Regions from separate parts of the Actinomadura sp. SCN-SB genome, predicted to be linked through region 1. Evidence: riboswitches for the same ligand, from Rfam matches in the RefSeq annotation. Region 1 holds a riboswitch; each other region holds the start of a gene.
The links. A riboswitch is a leader RNA that binds a small molecule or an ion and turns the genes downstream of it on or off. The one in region 1 is predicted to bind cyclic di-AMP.
Positions count from the first base shown of each region.

Region 2: it holds a riboswitch for cyclic di-AMP, as region 1 does, so the genes downstream of both, ACGWYJ_RS04680 (C40 family peptidase) here and ACGWYJ_RS09460 (coiled-coil domain-containing protein) in region 1, are expected to answer to the same signal.
Region 3: it holds a riboswitch for cyclic di-AMP, as region 1 does, so the genes downstream of both, ACGWYJ_RS38045 (D-alanyl-D-alanine carboxypeptidase family protein) here and ACGWYJ_RS09460 (coiled-coil domain-containing protein) in region 1, are expected to answer to the same signal.

Region 1 covers NZ_JBIMPP010000010.1:160,058-163,283, reverse strand. The annotation lists gene ACGWYJ_RS09465 (serine/threonine protein kinase) at 1-1,182, shown strand, start outside; cyclic di-AMP (ydaO/yuaA leader) riboswitch at 1,703-1,892, shown strand; gene ACGWYJ_RS09460 (coiled-coil domain-containing protein) at 1,896-2,846, shown strand.
Region 2 covers NZ_JBIMPP010000005.1:21,692-24,917, reverse strand. The annotation lists gene ACGWYJ_RS04685 ((deoxy)nucleoside triphosphate pyrophosphohydrolase) at 1-146, shown strand, start outside; gene ACGWYJ_RS04680 (C40 family peptidase) at 169-1,227, opposite strand; cyclic di-AMP (ydaO/yuaA leader) riboswitch at 1,234-1,381, opposite strand; gene typA (translational GTPase TypA) at 1,578-3,226, shown strand, end outside.
Region 3 covers NZ_JBIMPP010000124.1:847-4,072, reverse strand. The annotation lists gene ACGWYJ_RS38050 (C40 family peptidase) at 1-692, shown strand, start outside; gene ACGWYJ_RS38045 (D-alanyl-D-alanine carboxypeptidase family protein) at 808-1,575, opposite strand; cyclic di-AMP (ydaO/yuaA leader) riboswitch at 1,585-1,775, opposite strand; gene ACGWYJ_RS38040 (hypothetical protein) at 2,144-3,106, opposite strand; gene ACGWYJ_RS38035 (GNAT family N-acetyltransferase) at 3,103-3,226, opposite strand, start outside.

The sequences.
Region 1 (3,226 bases):
GCCCTCGCCAAGGACCCCGCGCGGCGTCCCACCGCGGCGGCGCTGCTCGAACGGATGCTGGACGAGTCCGGGCCGCTGGCCGAGAAGATGCCCGGCACGCTCCTCGACGAGGGCCGCGCGCTCGCCGTCGGCGCCTCGCTCACCCCGCCTCCCGCCGAGCCCCGGATCATCCTGGAGTCGCCGGCCCTCTCACCGACCGCGTTCACCGGCCCCACGCCTGAATCCGTGCCGCTGAGGGCCCCCGTCCCGGACCCGCCCCGGGAACCGTCGGCGCCGGGTTCGTACGAGCCGTCCAACCTGTACGAGCCGCCGGGGGAGGCCACGGCCCGGCTGGGCTCCGAGGGGTGGTTCGAGCCCCGCTCGTCCTCCAAGCCCGGCTCCCGGTCCGCCCCGCCGGAGCCGGCCGAGGCGGCCGAGCTCACGCGGATCGACACGCCGCGCATCGACCCGTCCGGCCCGCCCCCGTCCCGCGACCGGGTGTACGACGACATGGCGACGCAGCATGTGCCCGCCGTGCCCGAGGGGAGGTTCGCCGGGCCGACCGACAGGACGGACCCGGTCCCGCACCTGATCCCCGGCATGGACCGTTTCAGGGACGAGGTTCCGGAAGAGCGCGGCTCCACGGCCGTCCTGCCCGCCGTGGTGTCCGAGCCGTCCTCACGCGGGCTGCCGGGGATCTTAGAGAACCTGCTGCGCCTGCGTCCCGGCAACAGCATGCTGGGCGTGGCGCTCTCCCTCACGATCGGCGTGCTGGTCGGTGTCGCGATCATCGCTCTGGTGCTGTGGCCGCAGATGCGCGGGAACGAGGAGCCGTCCCCGCAGCAGGCCGGGCCCGCCAACGCCATCAACGACCAGCCCGTGACGGCCGTCCCCGAGGGCTTCGCCGGGACATGGAAGGGCACGGTCGTCAACCCCTCGCGCGGCGCCTCGTTCCCGGTCGAGGTCACGTTCGAGCCGGGCCAGACGAAGGCGCGCGCGGTGTACCCGCAGACCCGCTGCACCGGGACGCTGACCTTCACCGAGGGGACGAACCGGACGCTCAAAATGGCCCTGAACATCTCCAAGCCGTGCTCCAGCGGTGCCGTCGAGGTCACCCGCCAGGTCGACGGGACGCTCCAGTACGTGTGGAGGCTGCCGGGCAACCGGCGGCTCGGCTACCAGGGCAAACTCAGCCGTAGCTGACCGCGCCCGGCCGATCGGGGAGCCGCCCGGACCCGAGGATTTAAGGGTCATTTAAGAGTTTCTTTCGCCTCGGATCCATTAAGGTATCCGCGGCCGAGATCATCGGCTTGGCCGCGGGTGCCCGGTCCCCGCCGGAGAGAAGGAGTGCTCTTGCGGACTGCCCACCGAAGGCCGGCCCTCGCATGCGCGCCACCGGGCCGCGCCGGCGAACCGCCCCGCCGCGCCCCCGCGCCCTTTCTCCCGGGCGCGGAAATGGTCAAGCGCCACCCGAGCAAAGGCACGGAACGGGCCGCTTCCCTAGGGAACGCGCGGCGGCATGCCCTGCGGGTCCACGCTGTGAGCCGGGTCACCTGACATGGCTCCGCTCCCACGAAATGGCCGCGCCCACCGAGCAATGAACCATTCCACGGCGCCCGGCGGTTTGATCTCCGCTAAGGTTCGTATGGCTCATTCCAGTTCGACCGCATTGCAGTCCGACGGCATTCGGCCCGCGCACCGTCCCGCCCCCCCGGGGACGGAACGGCCGGATCGGCCGAGTCCCGTGGCACCCGCGCCACGGGAGCCGGGGACCCATCGCCGGTGAGTCCGGGGCCAGCCCCCGGGCCCGACCGGCCGGGGTGAACCCACCACCGGTCACCACCGGCGGTGGCAGGGCCGTCTCCCGGCCCGAACCCGTCAGCTAACCCGGTAGGCGATCGAGGAGAGGAGAGGACGTGGAGGAGACCCCGAACTCCACCCGCCGCTGGCGCACCCGGCTACGGCGTCCCGCCCTGGCACTCGTGGCACTCGCCGCCGGTGCCGTGCCGCTCACCGCCGGCACCACGGTGAACGCGCAGGCCGCGGCCCCCGGCGACACGGCCAAGATGCGGAAGCTCAACGCCCAGATCGAAAAGCTCGACAAGGCGTACGGCGGCGACCTCGCCAAGCTCAAGGACGCCGAGTACGACGCCAAGAAGGCCATCGCCAAGGCCAGAGAGCTCAACACCGACCTGGAGGCCACCCGCAACCTGGTCGCCCAGCTAGCGGCCTCCCAGTACATGACCGGCGGCGCCGACCCGTCCGTGTCGGTCCTCGGCTCCGACGACCCGTCCAGCGCGCTCAGCGGCCTCAGCCTCGCCAGCCACGTGGCCTCCAACCAGTCGGCCCGGGTCCAGCAGATCCAGAAGCTGGTCAACGACCAGCAGCGCGCCAAGCGCGAGGCCGAACAGAAGATCAAGGACCTGGAGAAGGAGATCGCCGACCTGGTCAAGCAGCGGGCCAGGATCCGGGCACTGATCAAGAAGTACAAGCCCGAATCCCCCAGCGTCGGCATGGGCGGCGTCACCGCGCGCATGCTCAGGGTGAAGAACGCGGTCGACATCGAATTCGGCCCGTTCCCCACCATCGGCTGCTTCCGCGGCGGCGTCGACGCCCAAGACCACGCCACCGGCACCGCCTGCGACTTCATGGTCAGCACCGGCGGCAGCATGCCGTCCGCCAACGGCCGCGCCCAAGGCGACGGCACCGCCCAATACGCCATCAACAACGCCAGCAGGCTCGGCGTCAAATACGTCATCTGGCGCCAGCGCATCTACGACATGCGCAGCCCAGGCTGGCGCATGATGGCCAACCGCGGCGGCATCACCGCCAACCACTACGACCACGTGCATATATCTGTGTTCTAAGGCAGACGCGAGCTGCACTCGTCGCTGGCGCTCCTCGCTTGTCGCGCCTGCGGCGATCGCTGCATCGCTCCGACTCGCCCAGGGGCTCGCTACGCGATCAGGTTCCTCGCAAGCTCGGAACCTGCCTTCGGACGCGATCGCAACGCCTGGGCGACCGTTCGGGGCTGGGGGTTGAGGTGGGTGCGGCCGTGTTTATTGGCAAGCACGAGCTGCGCTCCTCGCCTGGCGGCTCGTCGCTTGTCGCGCCTGCGGCGATCGCTGCATCGCTCCGACTCGCCTAGAGGCTCGCTCCGCGATCAGGTTCCTCGCAAGCTCGGAACCTGCCTTCGGACGCGATCGCAACGCTTGAGCGACCGTTCGGGGCTGGGGGTTGAGGTGAT
Region 2 (3,226 bases), on a different contig from region 1:
CGATCGTCGAGGGCGAGCCGCGCCCGCTGGAGCATCTGGCGCTGCGCTGGCTCGGCCCCGACGATCTCTACTCGGTGGACTGGCTGCCCGGCGACCTCCCGGTGGTGGAGGCCGTCCGCCCCCATCTGCTGAACGCCGCGCCCTGAGCGCCCCGAGCGCCGTGAAGGGTCACTCGATGCGGTTGGCGGCGGCGAAGTCGGAACGGTCCGACAGCTTCGAGATCTTGACCACGTCGCCGGTCTGCGGGGCGTGCAGGAACATGCCGTCGCCCAGGTAGATGCCCATGTGGTGGAGGCTCGCGCCGAAGTAGACCAGATCGCCGGAGCGCAGCCGGTCCCGGCTCACCTTCGTGCCCTCGTTGACCAGGGCGCCGGTGTAGTGGGGGAGGCCGCTCTTGCCGACCTGCGCGTACGCCCAGACGACCAGTCCCGAGCAGTCGAAGCTGTTCGGTCCGGCGGCGGCCCAGACATAGGGGCTGCCGAGCTTGGTGAGCGCCTTGCGGGCCATTTTGGCGGGCAGACCGGAGCCCTTGACGGTGGCCTTGAGACCGGTGCGGGGGTCCTTGGCGATGGTGGTGGTCAGCTTGTCGAGCTGCTTGGTGACCTCGTCCACCTTGGCCTTGGCGGCGGCGCGGGCGGTCTCGGCCTCCGCCGCCGCCCGCCGGACCTGGGCGGTGTGCGCGGCGGCGGCGCGGCGGGCGGCGTTGGCCCGGTCGATCTGCGCCTGGAGCCGGTTGACGACGGCGGCCTGGTTCCGGGCCAGGTAGGCCGAGGCGGCGAGCCCGCCGGTGTCGCCGCCGCTGAACAGCATGTCGGGGCCGCCGGTCATGTAGTCGGCGGCGGCGAGCCTGGCGAGTTCCTGCCGTGCCGGGGCGACCTGGGCCTCCAGCGCGGCGGCCGTCTTCGCGGCGTCCTGCTCGGCGCGCCGTGCCCTGTCCAGGTCGACCCGGGCCTTGTTGTAGCGCTCGGTGAGCTTCTCGGCCTCGGTGTTCAGCGCGTCCAGCCGCTTGCGCAGCTCGCCCTCGGTGGGCTTCCTGGACGTCCGGGCCGAGGACGAGGCCGAGGGCGAAGGCGCCGCTGCGAGCGCGGCGGCGGAGGCGGCGGCCGGCGCGTGCGCGGGACGGACGGCCGCCTGGGCGGCGATGGGGGCTCCGGCGCCGAAGACGACGACGGCGGCGGAGGCGATGGCGGGCATGGCGAAACGGCGTTCACGGGGTGCCGGTGTCAAACCGTGCTCTCCTCTCCTTCTCCGCCTACCGGGTTAGCTGACGGGTTCGGGCCAGGAGTCGCCCTACGGCGCGCGTCACGGGCACACGCGCCGATTCACCCCGGGGCTAGCTCTGGGTCCCCGGTTCCCTTGCGGGACTCGGCGGTCCGGCCGTCGTCCCGGGGGCGGGACGCCGAACGACCGGATCTGCAGGACTGTACAGAGAACCGGCAAAAGTGGCCAAATAGACCAAATCCACCGGATGGGGCGAAAGGGTGACCGGAGGCCGCGCAGGACCCCGTCCGGCCAAGTAGACTGAGAAGGCCGCGCGTCTGCGGCGATCCCCGAACCTGACCCCAAGGCGAGCCCGCATGCCCATCTCCACGCGCGATGACCTCCGGAACGTCGCGATCGTCGCCCATGTCGACCACGGCAAGACGACGCTGGTCGACGCCATGCTCTGGCAGTCCGGCGCGTTCCGCGAGAACCAGGACGTGGACGACCGCGTCCTGGACTCCGGCGACCTGGAGCGCGAGAAGGGCATCACGATCCTGGCCAAGAACACCGCCGTCCGGCACGCCGGGATGACCATCAACATCATCGACACCCCCGGCCACGCCGACTTCGGCGGCGAGGTGGAGCGCGGGCTGTCCATGGTGGACGGCGTGGTGCTGCTGGTGGACGCCAGCGAGGGCCCGCTGCCACAGACCAGGTTCGTGCTGCGCAAGGCGCTGGCCGCGCGGCTCCCGGTGATCCTGGTCGTCAACAAGACCGACCGCGCCGACGCCCGCATCGACGAGGTCGTGGACGAGACCTACGAGCTGTTCATGGACCTCGACGCCGACGAGGACCAGATCGACTTCCCGATCGTCTACGCCTCCGGGCGGGCCGGCCGCGCGTCCCTCACCAAGCCCGGCAACGGCGAGCTGCCCGACAGCGCCGACCTGGAGCCGCTGTTCGAGGTGATCAAGAGCACCATCCCCGCGCCGTCCTACGACCCCGACGCCCCGCTCCAGGCGCACGTCACCAACCTGGACGCCTCCAGCTACCTGGGCCGGATCGCGCTGTGCCGCGTCCACTCCGGGACGATCAAGAAGGGCCAGCAGGTCGCCTGGTGCCGGCGTGACGGCAGCGTGGAACGGGTCCGGATCAGCGAGCTGCTGATGACCGAGGCGCTCACCCGCAAGCCCGCCGACGAGGCCGGGCCCGGCGACATCATCGCGCTGGCCGGCATCCCCGAGATCATGATCGGTGAGACCCTGGCCGATCCGGACGACCCGCGCCCGCTGCCGCTGATCACGGTGGACGAGCCGGCCATCTCGATGACCATCGGCACCAACACCAGCCCCCTCGCGGGCCGGGAGAAGGGCACCAAGGTCACCGCCCGGCTGGTCAAGGACCGGCTCGACCGGGAGCTGGTGGGCAACGTCTCCCTGCGCGTCCTGCCGACCGAGCGTCCCGACACCTGGGAGGTGCAGGGCCGTGGCGAGCTGGCGCTGGCGATCCTGGTGGAGAACATGCGCCGGGAGGGCTACGAGCTGACCGTCGGCAAGCCGCAGGTCGTCGCCAAGGACATCGACGGCAAGCGGTACGAGCCGGTGGAGCGGCTGACCATCGACATCCCCGAGGAGCACCTGGGCGCGGTCACCCAGCTCATGGCCGTCCGCAAGGGACGGATGGAGCAGATGACCAACTACGGGAACATCGGGGGGTCGGGGGGGTCGTCCCCCACGAGGCGGCAGAGCACCGGCTGGATCCGGATGGAGTTCCTGGTCCCGGCGCGCGGCCTGATCGGGTTCCGCACCGAGTTCATGACCGAGACCCGCGGCACCGGGATCGCCCACCATGTCTTCGAGGGCTACGAGCCCTGGTTCGGCGAGCTGCGCACCCGTCCGTCCGGCTCGCTGGTCGCCGACCGGCACGGCGCCGCCACCGCGTACGCGATCATCAACCTCCAGGAGCGCGGGACGTTCTTCGTCGGCCCCACCACCGAGGTCTACGAAGGCATGATCGTCGGGGA
Region 3 (3,226 bases), on a different contig from region 1:
TCGGCGGAACCGGCTCCCGGCCGCAGAGGACGATTCGAGTCGGAGCCCTCGCGACCATGGGAATCAGCGACGTCGACGCCGTCGTCTCCCGCGACACGGCACGCGAGCTCGGACTGCCGACCGGTAACGCGCTGCTCATCAGCGCGCGCAGCAGCGACCCCGGTTCCCTTACCTCGCGGCTGCGCAAGCTCCTGCCCCGGCAAGCCAAGATCGTCGGGCTCGCCGGCCTCGATGAGCGCACAGGCGCATCCGTCGGGCAGCTGCCCGACGCTCGTGGCCAGGTATTGACCGCCCGGCAGACTCGGGTCGCCATCCAAGCCGCCATGAGCAAGCTCGGGATGCCGTACGTCTGGGGTGGGGAGTCCGATGCCGAAGGTGGATACGACTGCTCGGGCATCCTGCAGTACGCCTTCGGCAAGGCCGGTGTGCGCCTTCCGCGGGTAGCGGCCGACCAGGCACGGACCGGGCGCGCCGTCCCGTTCGGCGAGGCCAGGCCGGGCGACCTGCTCACCTGGGCCCACGACCCGACCGCACCCGGCTACATCTCACACATCGCGCTCTACCTGGGAAAGGGAAGGATGCTCGCCGCACCGCGGCGCGGAACCTTCGTACGAGTCCAGCCGGTCTACTTCGTCAACTTCAAGGGAGCGATCCGGATCAACCCGAGGCTCGCGGCCCGACTGGCCGGCTAACGCACCGAATCGATCGCCCCACGGTCCGCTGCACGCCCGGGATGCCCGGTCAACGCTGCCCGGGCGCACAGCGACCGCCCGATCAGGCGGCTCGGTGGCCAGGAACATCCGTTCGTCAGTCGTTCTGTCCGACGTCGAACTCCCAGTGCCACGGCTCGTAGGGGCTGCTGTAGGCCCAGTCAGGATGGAGCCAGTCGTATTTCTCCGAGTTGGCGCGCATCCATTTGAACTGCGGTGATTCGTCGTCTTCGACACCACCGCAGAAGTCGGCGGCGATGCCGAGCCCATGCTTGCTGTTGCCGGGCTCTGCCGCCATGCCTGCCGGCATGCTCTCGTACAGGTCCTTCTGCTTGGCGAAGGACCGGTAGGAGTTGCGCAGGCAGATGTCGGAGCCGAAGCGCTTCTTGTAGGCGGTGTTGAGTTCATAGAAGGCCGATGCCGCGTCGCTCCGTAGCACCAGTCCCCGCTGTGGCAACGGGCACAAGTACCGGGTCGGGATCCGGCCGTTCGGAAACCTGCCCACCTTCCTCTTCTGCGAGGCATCGCAGGTGGTCGGCGGCTTGGCCGGAGGGACCGGGGGCCCGGCCGGAGGCTTGGCCGAAGGCTTGGCTGACGGGTGGGCCCGGGACTTCGCTTTGGGCTTGGTGTCAGGGCTGGGCGTGGCCTTGGCCGCCGGGCTGTTGCGCGATCGCGTCGTGTCCCGCGGCGTGGCGGACTTCTTGGCCCGATTGGCCGAGAGTGCCAGGTCCCCTGCCGTGGTGGTGGATTCCTTGGGGGCCGTGGTAACGGACGTCAGGCCCAGTGCGCCGGCGAGAATGCCGGCCAGCACGACGCCGGTCACCGGCGCTGCGATCTTGCCGTTCTTTCCATGCCGCTTGTGCACGGCACCATCTCCTAACTTCCATGGCGCCTACCGGGTTAGCTGACGGATTCGGGCGTGGAAGTCGCCCTACGGCACTCCTCGGATGTGGAGGATGCGCTGATTCACCCCTGCGAAGGCCGCTACATGCCTTCTGGCTTGTAGACCATTCGCGTTGGTTCCCCGGCTCCGCGCCGAAGGCGCGGACTAGGCGTTGCCGACTTCGCCGTGAGACTGATGCCTTGCGACCCTCGTGATACAGGGCACAGCTCGGGAAGCGGCTCGGGTTCGGTGGTACTCGGCACCTGGCGGGCGCCGAACGGATGGATCTCCCGGTCCCCGCGCGGCCGGCTGCGGCGTGGGACTCGCTGGACGGTCACCGACCTCCAGATGGAGGGCGGCCTCGAACGAAGTACGGGGCAATGTAGTAGCGATCCCAGCAAAACGGCAAGTCGAGGCCCGGGGGAGAGACAACAGGTCCCCTGGAAAGGGCCAAAGCAGACAGGCACTCGGCGGGCTTGCTCGAAGTACTATTTGATCTAGTACATGGGCCATACGTCGCCACGTCCATGAGTCCCGGACACCGGTTGCGTCAGCGTTTGAAGGCCAGGTGCAGGTGATCCTGGTGGACAGTGTTGGTGAACGAAGCCCTGCCACCCTTCGACACCGCCCACGGTGCGCCGACCTCGTTCGCTCCGGTGGTGAGGGCCTGGATTGCGACAGGCCGGGCAGGGACGTCGCCGCCACGGCGCTGCTCGGCGACGCGACGGCCGTCGACCGCCCAGATGTCCACGGCCCTGCCCTGCCGGTGGTTGCTCACCGATTCGCTCCCGTAGACCCTGAACGGGTGACCGGTGGAGACCACCGTGACGGAGATGGTGTGTTCCTTGGTGATCTCGAGCATCAGCCTCAGAACGCGCGTGTCCACCCGGCCGGCTTGGATGTCCCAGCGTGCGGTGTCGGGCAGCACGATGCGTTTGCTGGCCAGCACCTGGGCGGCGAGCGGGCCGAGTGCCCGCGCGGATTGCGGGGCCGCACCGCCTGTGGAGGCGATGCGCGTCACCGCCCAGCCCGCCGGCCGTTTGCTCAACCTGATGTCAATGGTCCGGGTGGTCGTTGTGATGACGGTCCATCGCCTGGTACTCAGCCTGACCACGGCCATGATCGAGGCCGACTTCGCCGTCAGGCCCCCAATCTGGGGATAGATCACTTCGCCCGCCCCCGCATCGGTCTTCGCGAGCAGCGGCGCCGCCTGCCCGGCCAGGGACGGGTCCATCCCGGCCGCGGCGAGGCGGTTTCCGGTCGCCCGGGCTTCTCCGCCCCCGGCGCCGTAGTTGGTCAACACCTCGACAAAGCGGACGGCGGCACGCTTGACCGCGGGGGCGGGCTCGTCGGCGGCGACCACGAACGCCTTCACCGCTGGCAGGGCCGGTACGGTCGCGCCTCCTCGAGACGGTGAAGGCTGCTGCAGACGACCTGAACCGGGCACGGAGCACGCTGCGAGCGGCATCACCACCAGGAGCGTCAGCAGCCGGGACGGGCGCTTCAGCTTCACAGGTTCATTCCGTAGGTCAGCCAGTGTTCGCCATCGACCCCATCGTGCATGTCCCGGGGTGTCCATCCGAGCCCTTCGTAGAACAGCCGCGCCGCCCGGTTCTCCTCCAGCACCTCCAAG